DNA from 4 places in the Lysinibacillus sp. FW301-JW8 genome. Region 1 is predicted to be linked to each of the others. Evidence: riboswitches for the same ligand, from Rfam matches in the RefSeq annotation. Region 1 holds a riboswitch; each other region holds the start of a gene.
The links. Region 1 has a riboswitch for cobalamin ahead of AC3WOM_RS20510 (FecCD family ABC transporter permease). Riboswitches for the same ligand answer to the same signal wherever they lie in the genome.

Region 1 (3,324 bases):
ATCCATTAACAATGGGCCTATCCTTCGATAAACAACATGGCGTATCCGCAATAGGAGATACGCCTTTTTCAAACTATCAATATTTTAATATTTTCTTTGTATATTGCTCAGATACATACGTTAAATAAGGCTTACCTGTAAGAGGATGAGTTTGTATATCAGCATAAACACCAAATACATCTTGTAATAGCGTCGGTGTAAGTACTTCTTCAGGTGTACCAGAGCAAACAATCTGACCTTTTTGTAAAACATAAATTTGATCGCAATACATAGCTGCAATATTTAAGTCATGCAAAGCAGCAACTACTGTTAAATGTAGGGTTTGAATTAAATCCATTAACTGTAATTGATGCTGTATATCTAAATGATTTGTTGGTTCATCTAAAATTAGAATTTGTGCTTGCTGAGCAAGAGCACGTGCAACCATCACTCGTTTTTTTTCTCCACCTGACAGAGAGCTGAAGCTACGTTTTTCTAAGTGCGCGATACCTGTTTGATTTAATGCATCCTTCACAATTTGAAAATCCCGTTCTTGATCGAGCTCCAATAGTTTTTTATGAGGTGTTCTTCCCATACTTACTAAATCATGTACCGTAAAGTCAAATAAAACCGGTGTTTCTTGACTTACTACCGCCAAATTTCTAGCAATGGTTTTACTTGATTGCTTAAAAATATCCTGCTCATTTAACAAGACTGTACCATTTTCGGGTTTTAATAGACGATACATATTCTTTAATAAGGTTGACTTCCCGCTACCGTTAGGACCAATTAGCCCAACAAATTGCTTTTCCCTTATTTGAATACTAACTTCATGTAGTATACGTTGATCATGAATGGAATAGGATACCTGCTTCGCTTCTAATGTCATAGGTTTAATCTCCTTCACCGAAAGAATAATTATTACGGCGTAGTAGCCAGATGAAAAATGGTCCTCCACAAAAAGCAGTAATTATTCCAATCGGCATTTCTTCAGGGGCTATTAAAATTCGTGCAATTGCATCTGCCCAAACTAAAAAAATCCCTCCTAATAGAGCACTAATTGGTATTACATATTTATAGTTGGAACCTACTATTATGCGGACAATATGCGGAATAATTAAACCGACAAATCCAATTGAGCCACTTACTGCAACAAGTACGCCCGTTAATAAAGATACTAGCAGGATAAGCTGCAAACGAAATTGTTGGATATTGACACCTAATGTAACCGCAGCCTCTTCTCCAAGCAATAATAAATTTAAGTTCCGATAATGGAGCCACAGTAAGGCAAACACGACGATAAATATAGCTGTAGGAATGATTATATTACTCCATTTAGCACCTGCTAGACTACCAAGCATCCAATACATAACTGCCTTAATTCCATTCTCTTGCTTTGCCATCATTAAAATAAAATTCGATACAGCAGATAAAATAAACGACACTGCCATTCCCGCAAGTAAAAGTCTAAAAACAGAGATTCTTCCTCCGACACGTGCAAGGAAAAACACTAACAATATGGCAAGAAGTGAGCCTAAAAATGCAGATGCAGAAAGAGCGAAAATACCTAGAAATGAAAAAGCACCTAAAATAATAACTGCTGTAGCACCGACTGTTGCTCCTGAAGATATTCCCAATATGTATGGTTCAGCTATAGAATTACGCACAAGAGCCTGTATAGCTGCTCCAGCGATTGCTAAGCCTGCTCCTACGATTGCAGCTAGCAAGACGCGTGGCACCCGTATTTGCCAAATGATAATTTCTTGCGAGCGACTCCAATCCTGCTCTATAAAATTTTGAACGATTGGAATTTTGGATAGAATAACCTGCCACACATAAAGAGGTGTGATGGAAACAGATCCAACCATAACAGCCAAAGTCATAGAAATGATTAGTACTAGAAGCAGAGTCAGAGATAATAGTATAAATTTTTTATTCATATGTATAATACTCCTAATCAATCGTAATAGATATGAAACAATAAAAAAGAGTATTTCATGCATAGTATGCATAGAAATACCCTAGAATCATCAACAAAGTCAGAAAGATTTCCATCTATTGTCCGTAAATGCGTTCATCCTCGTGGGCATTACAAGTATCACTATATGGCAGGTCTCCTGGCTTCGGATCAACGTTTTACGATTACCTTCCCATCCTAGAACAGTGGCTAAATCATCATAAAACTCCTCGTTACAGTTGCGGGACAGCGTCGGACTTTCACCGACTTCCCTTTTAAGTGACACTTTGTATAAGATGTCACACCATTAGTATCCAAACTATTAAAATTATGACGATTCTATCATACATTTTAGTAGTTAGTCTATAAATAACCGTAAATTATAAACTTTAGCTGTGAAAACCGCAATTGAGTTAACCTAAATAAAATAACAAGTTGACACAAATGCTTTATTTTCTTACACTATTAATAACTTTAATAGATAGGAGTGAAATTATGACAACAGTTGCAGAACACTCTCATCATAGATTAAGAACAGTAGATATTGCCTATATTGGATTATTTTCAACATTAATGATGATCGGTGCTAATATTACCTCCTTTGTCCCTTTCATGTCTGTGGGAGGAGTCCCAATCACATTGCAAACTTTCTTCGCTATTTTAGCTGGATTAGTTCTTGGCAGTAGAAAGGGAGCGCTTGCTTGTACGGTATATATGTGTATTGGTTTAGCTGGTGCACCAGTATTTGCGCGTTTTGGTGGCGGCTTTGGACAAATCCTAAGCCCTACATTTGGCTTTATTGTCACATTTATTTTAGCAGCATTTATCGCAGGACTGATTGTTGAGCGCAGTGGAACAAAGAAAAGCTATATTGTTGCGGCAGTAATTGCTACAGCTATTAATTATTTACTGGGGACAAATTGGATGTACTTTGCTTATAAACTATGGGCTAGCGCTCCTGACGCTTTCAATTATAAGATGGCATGGCTTTGGATGATGCCACCATTGCCAAAGGATATTATTTTAGCTGTCTTTGCGGGTATTTTTGCGCATCGTCTACAAAGAATATTGAAAATAATACCAATAAAATAGTTGTACCCTGAAAACGTCAATCTTAAAAAGATGGCGTTTTTCTTATAACGTGGCCATTATTTCTGCACATTTATTTGCTACATTAAGCGTAATAGTGAGGAGGAATAAATATGAAGATAAGAAGAAGCTGGTTTATTAGTTTACTGACAGTAATTGCTTTACTAGCGTTATCAGCTTGCTCTGACAAGACAGATTCAGGTGAAAAAAATGACAATGAGCAGAATACAATGATAGATCATTCCACAATGGATCATTCTAGCTCTGGTGAAGTGCCAATAGCGTTAAAAACTGCCGTA
Region 2 (3,324 bases), on a different contig from region 1:
CCGACAAATAAAATTGCTTTCATCTCATAACTCCTCACTAGTCACCGCATGGAGCGGGCTCTACTTTTATTTTTGAAGACATATCCTGATACGTGAAGTGCAGAATCTTTTTCACACGCTTAAAATACTTAAACAGACGTTCATTTGGATGGGCATTTGCTTTATACTCCTCAATGATGTCCGTAATGAGCGGAATAAGTTGTTCAGGCTCTAGGCCCTCTACAACTGGCTGTGCAGCATGTGCTGTACGACCTACTGGCTTTGCCCCAATAAATACATCGAACTTGCTTTTACGATAAACAATACCAATATCATCAAATACTGCTCGATAGCACGCCATACCGCAGCCATTAAAGCCAATATTCAAGGTTTTTGGTAAAGACATTCCACCAAGCTTCTCCTGAATCTCCTCCGCATATGGAATTGAATCAACCTTTTCTCCATAACAGAAGTCACAAGCCTTTAATGATAGTACATCTCCAATCGGCGCCAGTAAAAAACCAACCTCACTTAGCTTTGCTGTAATTTCTTCTGGCTCCGTTGTTGGAATTTTTAAATGGATTTGATGGTCAGGTGTGTATTCCATCGTTCCATCCTCTCCAACAACCTCTGCTAGCGTCATCATCTGTTGCGGAGTGAAAAATTTATTGGCTACTCCTGGGCTTACAGCTAATTCAAAGATAGATTCGATTTTTTGTTGCACAAGCTTTGGTATTATCTTTACCTCACTTGTTCCCTTGACCATAGCTAACGCTGCTGTCGCCATCTCAAGTGAAATTTTTTTTTGCTTAGGATTAGGTGTAATGGCTAAACTGGGCTCAATACGATTGGCGTTGGGATCTGCTGCAAAGTCATTGCGTGCCTCTCCAGTTTCTTGATTCATTGCCCATGGTTCATTTTCTCCCCTTAAACGTTGGTGTGGACGTAATGGCTGCTTTTCCTCACCGAGTGTGTATTTACGCTGATAGCCGCGTGGCGTAATCATTTTATTATCATAGAAAAACGTTGATGAATTTCCGATAATAACTGTTGTCAGCATTCCAATATCATGCTCTAGCATTTCTGCTAAAGTTGTCATTGTAACCTCCTGACGATCACGATAAGCGCTTTTGACAAGTCCCACTGGTGTATCAGGTGAACGATATTCTAATAAAATGCGTTGGGCCTCCACAATTTGCCTTGTACGTCGACCACTTTTTGGGTTATACAGAGCAATCACAAAATCCGCCATTGCTGCTGCCTCCACACGCTTCGCAATTAAATTCCAAGGTGTTAGGTGATCACTTAAACTGATCGTACAAGCGTCATGCATAATTGGCGCACCTAGTAAACTTGCACATGAATTGATAGCAGAAATACCTGGAACAATTTCTACCTCTACACCAGTTGCTTCCGTCCAACCAAGCTCGATTAATACCTCATACACTAATCCTGCCATGCCATAAACACCAGAATCACCGCTGGAAATAACAGATACGATATTCCCTGCCTCTGCTTGGCGTACCGCTTCCTGTGCACGAGATACTTCCTCCGTCATACCTGTACTAACAATGGATTTTGCATTAACTAAGTCTTGAATCAGCTCTACATATGTTTTATAGCCTATGATCATATCACTCTGTTGCAATGCCTCCACTGCCCGATGCGTAATATGATTAAAATCACCAGGCCCAAAGCCAACTACGAAAATCTTCCCTTGTTGCGCCATTTTGTTACCCCTCTTTCACCTTTTCGATGCCTTTAATGGCTGTTGTTTGTGCTGTCCGCTGCAATGTACCCTCCCGAAGTGTAAAAACATGTTCATGATGCAGTGACTCATGATATAAATCCTGCACAAGTGCCCTCGCATGCTCAGTTGTTGGCACACGGTACCAATTTCCTTGCGGATAAGCAATGACAACACAGGCATCCTTACATCTGCCGTTACAGCGTGTCCGTGTTGTATGTATTTTTTTATCAAGTGCCTGCAACTGTATTTCATCACGAATTGCTTGTGTAATTTCCTCCGCTTCTTTTTTCATACAGCTGCTGCCATTGCAAATAAAAAGATGGGTTTGCATCCCTTCTAAATTCCAAGTAGTCATCGTTGTTCTCCCCCTCAATACTTTTAGGAACAAAGAAAAACCTTTACTCTAATCGAAGAGTAAAGGTTTAGTAGAAGCCAAATAAAGTCGAATAAATTACAGGTACTCGCCTTTGCTTCAACTTCTCCCTCCGAAAAGTTTGCATGCATTATTACATAAGCAGGTTTCCTGACTTAAGCTTCCATTTACTTTCGCGCCTTCCCAAGTTTGCACTAGTGGCATTTGCGATTTCATCAGCTATTACAGTAGCGGGGGCTGTATCGGATTTTCACCAATTTCCCTATTATCTTGAAAATATTCAAGCACTTATGTATGTTTATATATCAAATTTGTATGTTTTACATGAATTGAAAACTGTCTCTATCATATCTTATAATTTTAAAATTTCAATATTTCTCACTAAAATCATGACAATTTTATTAAAATTTCATCAAAAATTTCATAGAATAAAGAAAAATTCTCTTTTATTTTATCAGAATTTTCTACATTGCACCTCAATTAAAAAAATTTTTTTCTTAAAAAAGATAGCCTCATGATGGAAAATCATGTTACACTTTGTCGTGAAATCTCACAACTTCATCTTTTTTCGGTGCGAAGTGCTTATCATTTTGCTTAAAAGGGAAGCCGGTTCAAGTCCGGCGCGGTCCCGCCACTGTACTAGGGAGTTTTATAGAGAATGCCACTGTCCAACGGATGGGAAGGCCTATAAAACGAGGAACTAAAGCCAGGAGACCTGCCGAAAAGAATGTGAACGTTTCAACCTACGAGGATAGGTGTGCGGCTTAGTAGAATCGAATTCTATTTGTTTTTTAGCTATGCACTTTTCCAATATGGAGAAGTGTTTTTTTATTTTCGCACGCTTTTTCAAAAACTATAAGTGAGGAGGAGAAATTTTGAAATTCTCAGGCTGGAAACTTAGTTATTTCTTATTGGCATTTTTATTTGTGCCAAATCGTGCATTTGCCATGCATATAATGGAGGGCTTTTTGCCAATTGAATGGGCCATTTTTTGGTGGGTTGTATCCATTCCATTTATTATTTTAGGATTACGTTCAATTCGCAAAACCATTGATGCAAACCCTGAAACAAAAATGATATTAGGGCTATCAGGCGCTTTTGCTTTTGTGCTATCAGCATTAAAGATACCGTCTGTAACAGGAAGCTGCTCGCATCCAACAGGTGTTGGGCTTGGTACAGTTCTGTTTGGACCATTAGCAATGAGCGTAATTGGAACAATTGT
Region 3 (3,324 bases), on a different contig from region 1:
ATTGGTTCGATAAAATCATTAAATTCACAGTAGCACATATGAGTATGAATTTGCGTTTCATTCCTCACACTAGATGTGGCAAGTTTAAAGGCATTTACTGTCCATTCCAAATACGCTCCCCAATTTTCTTTACGAAGCGGCAGTCCCTCTCGTAAGGCCGGCTCGTCAACCTGAATAATGGAAATTCCTGCAGCTTCTAATGCCTCTACTTCCTGTCGAAGGGCCATGGCAATCTGATAGGTTACATCTTTTCTTGAAATATCATCACGCACAAAGGACCAGTTTAAAATTGTTACAGGACCTGTAAGCATTCCTTTAACATAGCGCTTTGTTAAATTCTGTGCATAGGCTGTTTCTGTCACAGTCATTGGTAGTTCCCATGCTACGTCGCCATAAATAATAGGTGGCTTCACACAACGAGAACCGTACGAAACAACCCAAGCCTTTTCTGTAAAAGCAAAGCCCGTTAGTTTTTCGCCAAAATATTCGACCATATCTGTTCGCTCAAATTCACCATGCACAAGAACATCTATATCTAATTCCTCTTGAATAGCAATCCAGCGCTTTGTTTCCTTTTCAACAAATGTATTATACTCATCATTTGTAAGCTGCTTCTTACGCCACGCCTGACGTGTACGTTTAACTTCATCAGATTGTGGAAAGCTTCCAATAGTCGTCGTTGGAAATAGTGGTAATTGTAATGCTTGCTGTTGAATTGTTTGTCTTGTTTTAAAATTACTGTGGCGTTCAAAGTCTTGTGTCGATACCTCTTGAATTGCCTGTTGAATCGCTTTATTTTGACGAATTTGATGGTTTTTTAATGCCTCAATAGCCTTCATGCTGTCTGATAGCTTATGATTTGCTGCACCATTTGTGTCTTGAATATAACTAGTCACTTCAACCAATTCCACTATTTTTTCATCTGCAAAGGCAAGTGCATTGTGAAGGACAGGATCAAGCTTGGTTTCTAGAGCAGTAGTGATCGGCACATGCTGTAAGTTACAGGAAGTCTGAATCCAAATGTCTTTTGATTTACTTAATTGTTCAATTGCTTTTATAGTGGCACCCACTTCTGCTAGATTTGCACGCCAAATATCTCGACCGTTAATAATACCAATGGCTAATACTTTATCCTGTGGGAAACCGTATTGACGAAGTGCCTCCATATTTTTGTGATAGCCATGCACAAAGTCTAAGCCAATCCCTTGTACAGGAAGAGTCACCAATGATTCATATGCTGACAAGGATTCAAAATATGTTTGTAGCATAATTTTCGCTTCCGGTACTGATGCAGCTAGCTGTGTATATATTTCTTGGACAAGCTTGATCTCTGCGTCATCTAAAGTTGTTATAAGTGCTGGCTCTTCTATTTGAATCCAATTAGCTCCAGCAACCACTAACTCCTTTAACACCTGCGTATAAAGTGGTATTAAGTCTAAAATGAAGGCTACCTGAGAAAGTTTGTCATAGCCTTTTGTCAGCTTACAAAATGTATAAGGACCAATTAATGTCGGCTTTGCTGTTATACCAAACGCTTCCTTCGCCTCTAAAAAATCAGCAACTATTTTATTCTCTGTTAATTGTAAAGGTTGTCCCTCATATTCTGGCACAATGTAGTGATAGTTCGTATTAAACCATTTTGTCATTTCACTAGCCACTGCCTGTTTATTGCCACGAGCTATGCCGTAGTATGTTTGTAAATCGACCTTTCCGCCTTGCCATTGAAAGCGTTTGGGAACCAATCCGAACATGATAGCAGTATCCAGCATTCTGTCATACAATGTGAAATCTCCGACTGTTATAACATCTAGCCCCAGTTGAAGTTGCTTTTCAATACGTGCTAATCGTATATCCTTCAGCTGCTGCAGAAACGCTTCCTCTGTCAATTCCTTTTTCCAAAATAATTCTAATGCCTTTTTCCATTCTCGATCCTCTCCAATATATGGATAGCCAATTGCTGTACTTGTATACGTCATGTTACTCTCTCCTTAATTCGTAAAATAAAAAAAGCCATTTCCCGTTATTGGAAAATGGCTGACATTGTTTATCAAACATACAGAAATAATACGATTTATTTTAAAATCGTAGGATTCATTGTCGCACAGTGCCGATTGGTCACATTTCACCGCCTATTTCCACGTAGGTATTTGGTGTGTACTAGACATTGGCAGGTCTCCTGGCTTCTCATCAACACGCCTCACAGCCTTCCCAGTTTCCCAGTGGTATTTGTGATTTGCTCCGAATTACAGTTGCGGGACAGCGTCGGATTTGCACCGACTTCCCTTTTAAGCCAAATTCTCATTTGGCACCAACTCTTACACAGTATTCAATTATGCTCTTACTATAACATATATTTTTCTGAAAAGTAGCATTATTTTCAGATTTTTTTGATTCTATCCTCTAATGTTGTAGTTCTATCCGTGATCTTGGCTGATCTATCCTTCACATTTAAGGTTCTATCCACTTGTCAATCCATATATTTTTTGGTATTATTCGGTAATCGCGTGGAAATCATTCCACAATCATAACGCTAGTTTGCAATTGACTGTTCTCTATATGGTACTGTCAATCGATTCTAAATTAAAACAATTACATCCTATTGAAACATTTGTAATGAAACTGTAAATTCCGGCGATGAAGCCTTTTATATCAAGCAATTAGGTCAATTTCCAGCAACTCGTGGTAACATTTACCTCGAAGAAGCCTTACTTTTTCATGCTACGATTAATTCCAATGGCGAGCCAAAATAGGATTAATCCTAGCATTGACTTTAGGAGGTAACTAACAACATGAACAAACGTAAACGATTTTTAAGCACAACATTAGCATTGTCAATAGGTTTTACCACATTAGGAATGGTACAGCCAGCTATTCAGCCAATAGAGGTAGAAGCTGCAACTATTAATAATTTCAACAATCAACAGGCTGTTGCCGCAAAGGCAGAGCAACTAATTCAAACTGGTAAAAGTTTAATTGGAAAGGCAACATACAGCAATACGGTATACAAGCCTACATATCCATATAAATTTTCCTGCGCTTCATTTTTGATGTACATTTTCGAGAAAAATGGTGTTGATCTTGCAACGTACAATGAAGATTATATGATGAAGCAAGGAACATATGTAGCTAAAAATCAACTACAAAAAGGTGATTTATTATTCTTTAGAAGTAAAAAAACTGGCACAGATCCTGACCATGTAGGTATGTATATTGGGAATAATAAAATCATTCATATGGCTGATTCTAAACAGAACATCGTAATTTCTGATTTAAGTAGTAAGCCATATTATACTGATAATTATGTAACAGCTCGTAGAGTATTAC
Region 4 (3,324 bases), on a different contig from region 1:
TCCTTTTGATAAACTAGACCGATATCATCATAGACAGCATTATAGCAAGCTGATGCACAGCCATTGACATTTAAACGTAATCTTGCAGGAACTGTCATCTCTTCTAATGAATAATATAATTGCTCTGTTATAGGGGCGGCCTCCATTTTATCACCATCACAGAAATCACATGCCTTCATGGCAACGATGGGACCCTGCTTTGCCACGTACAGGCCAGCTTTTCGTAATTCGTTAATGGACTCCGCCACATCAACAGTTGGAATTGATAATAAAATACTGTAGGATGCAGAATATTTAATAGCACCAGTCTCCCCAACGACCTCTGCAATTATTTGAAATTGTGTTGGCGTATAATGCTTATTAATAATTCCAGGGCTTACTGCAAGTCGAGTAAAATCTCCCTGCTGATTTAGCTTTTCAAAGGTTTTCTCTGGTATGTTCATATTAAATGCATTCATGTATAATGTCTCCTTATGAAAAAGGAGCTAGCAAAATGCTAGCTCAAATTTTAAAAGTTATCTGGATAAAAGCCTTTTGCCAAAATTTGAATGGCTTCTGCGGCACGAACTCCTTCAGATGCTGCAGATAGTGGTAAAATAACAAAATGTTCATTTTTCACGGCTTCTGTTTCTTTTAATGCTGGGTCATTCTTTAAGAAATTAATTTTTTCTTCAGCAGATGTCTCTCCATAATCAATAACAACAATCACCTCTGGATTACGCGCAACTGCCTCTTCCTTTGAAACGGTTGTCCACCCAGATTCGACATCACCAAAAACGTTTTTGCCTCCAGCAATCGTTACCAACTCATTCATAAAGTTTTGCGCTGCTGTAAAGACATCCTTATCACCGCTGTCAAAAACTAAAACAGGCAGCTCTTTGCCATCCTGGGGTAATTTCGCCCGAATAGCCTCTACATCCTTCGTCATTTGATCGATTAAAGCTTCTCCACGATCTTCGACACGGAATATTTTTGCGATATTACGAATATCTATGAAAATATCCTCTAAAGTTGGCTTTGTCATATTGGATGCTGTATGTAGATATGTGTGAATCCCTAATGCCTCAAGCTCTTCTGGAGTGCCGACACCCTTTTCACCAAAGGCACTTTTCCATCCCCCATATAAAAAATCTGCCTCTGCATCAATTACCTGCTCCTTTGTAGGATATTGGTCAGCTAATACAGGTACCTTGTCGTAAGCAGCTTGTAAAGGCTCATAAATTTTATCATCTAAATAGGCTGTGCCAACCATTGAATCTTCTAAGCCTAAAGCTAGCATAATTTCTGTTACATGTTGGTTTAAGCTAATCGCTTTTTTGGGAGCTTCTTTATAAACTTGCGTTGTCCCATTATTGTCAATCGTTACTTCTGTCGTTGCCGCTTGTGATGGTTCAACCTTTTCCCCTTGTGCTGCTGATTCATTATCTTCCTTCGCGCTGCATGCACCTAAAATAGCCATCAATGCCAGTGCAAAGACAAGCCACATGCTGTTCCATTTCTTCATGTCTTTATCTCCTTTGATGTTATATATAGTAAGAAATCAGTAGACTTCTTTGCTACCATGATTCGTGATGAACTGTATAACAAATTGAAAAAGGGCATAAAAAAATCCCCTTGTTTCCAAGAGGTACGCATAGTGAAAAGACGGCTTTTGACCTGATTCACTATCCCCATCCTCGTGGTTGAAGTAAAGAATATTATTGGCAGGTATCCTGGCTTAGGTTCATCATCTGTACGCCTTCCCATAGTGTGATTACAGTGGCATATTGTATAGACTCCCCATTTACAGTTGCGGGACAGCATCGGATTCTCACCGATTTCCCTTTTAAGCAAATGACAAAGGCCATTTGCACCAATATAAAGGTATTATGTATTGTTATAAATATTATTGATAGACTAGCAAAAGTAATTTCCGTTCGCAATCTCACAAAATAATCCATTTACTAAATATATTTATTATTAAAGAAATATTCATACATAAACGAGAACTATTTTACATTAAATTATTTTCGCAATCATTAGATTTGGAACACTATTATGACATATTCTAAAACTATTTACCTTGAATTTATTAAAATTCTGTTACAATAAAATAGACGGATTTATAGAAACGAGGATTAATTTATGTACAAAACTATTGGGATCCTTGCTCATGTGGATGCAGGAAAAACAACATTCTCAGAGCAATTATTATTTCATACCAAAAGTATTCAGGCTCGCGGGCGGGTAGATCATCAGGATACATTCCTAGATAATCATGAGCTAGAGCGACAACGCGGCATCACTATTTTTGCGGAGCAAGGTCGTATGACAATTGGCAACGACACATATACATTAATCGATACACCTGGACACGTCGATTTCTCCCCTGAGATGGAGCGTGCAATTCGTGTTATGGATTATGCCATCATTGTGATTAGTGCAGTTGAGGGGCTACAGGGGCATACTGAAACAGTTTGGCACCTATTACGTCAGTATCACATTCCAACCTTCTTTTTTATCAACAAAATTGATCGTGAAGGTGCAGCGGTGGATCATGTTATGGCACAGCTTCAAAAAGATTGCTCTGAGGATGTACTACTAGTAAATGAAATGTTCCATTCGGATTATATTCCTTCTAACATAATGGAATGGCTAGCTGAACGTGATGACAATCTTTTGGATGCTTTTCTTAATGAAACATTAGATAGCGCTCGCTGTCTTGCCCACCTCCAAGCGATGATTAAACAGGAAAAGGCCTTTTTATGCTTTACTGGCTCTGCATTAAAAGATATGGGGATACAGGAACTCCTAGCACAGCTTCCACTGCTTACTGAAACACATTTCAATGCTGCTGCACCATTTCAAGGTGAAGTCTTTAAAATTCGACATGATGGCCATCAACGCTTAACTTTTATCAAAGCATTACAGGGAACCCTGCATATTCGAGATGAATTTTCATTTGGCGATGTAACCGAAAAAGTGACGGAGATACGGTTATATAACGGACATCGTTTTGATACCGTACAAGAAGTTACAGCTGGAGAAATTTTCGCTGTGAAAGGGCTTAGTTTAGCAAATATTGGTGCAATCCTTGGAAGCTCCAGTAACCCACAGCCCTATGAGTTAGTGCCAACCCTGCAGGCCAAAGTACAATACGAGGGTGACCAGCATATCAAGGAAGTCCTAAAAATCTTTCGTATCCTTGAAGCGGAAGAGCCGTCATTACGTGTAATATGGCATGAAAAATTTCAAGAGATTCAAGTACATATTATGGGTCTTATCCAGCTTGAGGTTCTTATCGAAGTGCTCAACAAGCGTTTTTCACTTGCCATTTCATTCGGA

Region 2: it holds a riboswitch for cobalamin, as region 1 does, so the genes downstream of both, AC3WOM_RS16615 ((2Fe-2S) ferredoxin domain-containing protein) here and AC3WOM_RS20510 (FecCD family ABC transporter permease) in region 1, are expected to answer to the same signal.
Region 3: it holds a riboswitch for cobalamin, as region 1 does, so the genes downstream of both, metE (5-methyltetrahydropteroyltriglutamate--homocysteine S-methyltransferase) here and AC3WOM_RS20510 (FecCD family ABC transporter permease) in region 1, are expected to answer to the same signal.
Region 4: it holds a riboswitch for cobalamin, as region 1 does, so the genes downstream of both, AC3WOM_RS04760 (ABC transporter substrate-binding protein) here and AC3WOM_RS20510 (FecCD family ABC transporter permease) in region 1, are expected to answer to the same signal.

The regions. Positions count from the first base shown of each region.
Region 1 covers NZ_JBYTBB010000060.1:21,485-24,808, forward strand. The annotation lists gene AC3WOM_RS20500 (monooxygenase) at 1-31, shown strand, start outside; gene AC3WOM_RS20505 (heme ABC transporter ATP-binding protein) at 77-868, opposite strand; gene AC3WOM_RS20510 (FecCD family ABC transporter permease) at 873-1,919, opposite strand; cobalamin riboswitch at 2,070-2,260, opposite strand; gene AC3WOM_RS20515 (biotin transporter BioY) at 2,432-3,028, shown strand; gene AC3WOM_RS20520 (YdhK family protein) at 3,139-3,324, shown strand, end outside.
Region 2 covers NZ_JBYTBB010000041.1:44,593-47,916, forward strand. The annotation lists gene AC3WOM_RS16605 (sirohydrochlorin chelatase) at 1-23, opposite strand, end outside; gene cobJ (precorrin-3B C(17)-methyltransferase) at 38-1,708, opposite strand; gene AC3WOM_RS16615 ((2Fe-2S) ferredoxin domain-containing protein) at 1,713-2,084, opposite strand; cobalamin riboswitch at 2,226-2,409, opposite strand; cobalamin riboswitch at 2,655-2,839, shown strand; gene AC3WOM_RS16620 (energy-coupling factor ABC transporter permease) at 2,978-3,324, shown strand, end outside.
Region 3 covers NZ_JBYTBB010000034.1:5,794-9,117, forward strand. The annotation lists gene metE (5-methyltetrahydropteroyltriglutamate--homocysteine S-methyltransferase) at 1-1,976, opposite strand, end outside; cobalamin riboswitch at 2,150-2,328, opposite strand; gene AC3WOM_RS14475 (NlpC/P60 family protein) at 2,790-3,324, shown strand, end outside.
Region 4 covers NZ_JBYTBB010000007.1:59,083-62,406, reverse strand. The annotation lists gene AC3WOM_RS04765 (precorrin-3B methylase) at 1-458, opposite strand, end outside; gene AC3WOM_RS04760 (ABC transporter substrate-binding protein) at 509-1,504, opposite strand; cobalamin riboswitch at 1,686-1,872, opposite strand; gene AC3WOM_RS04755 (GTP-binding protein) at 2,125-3,324, shown strand, end outside.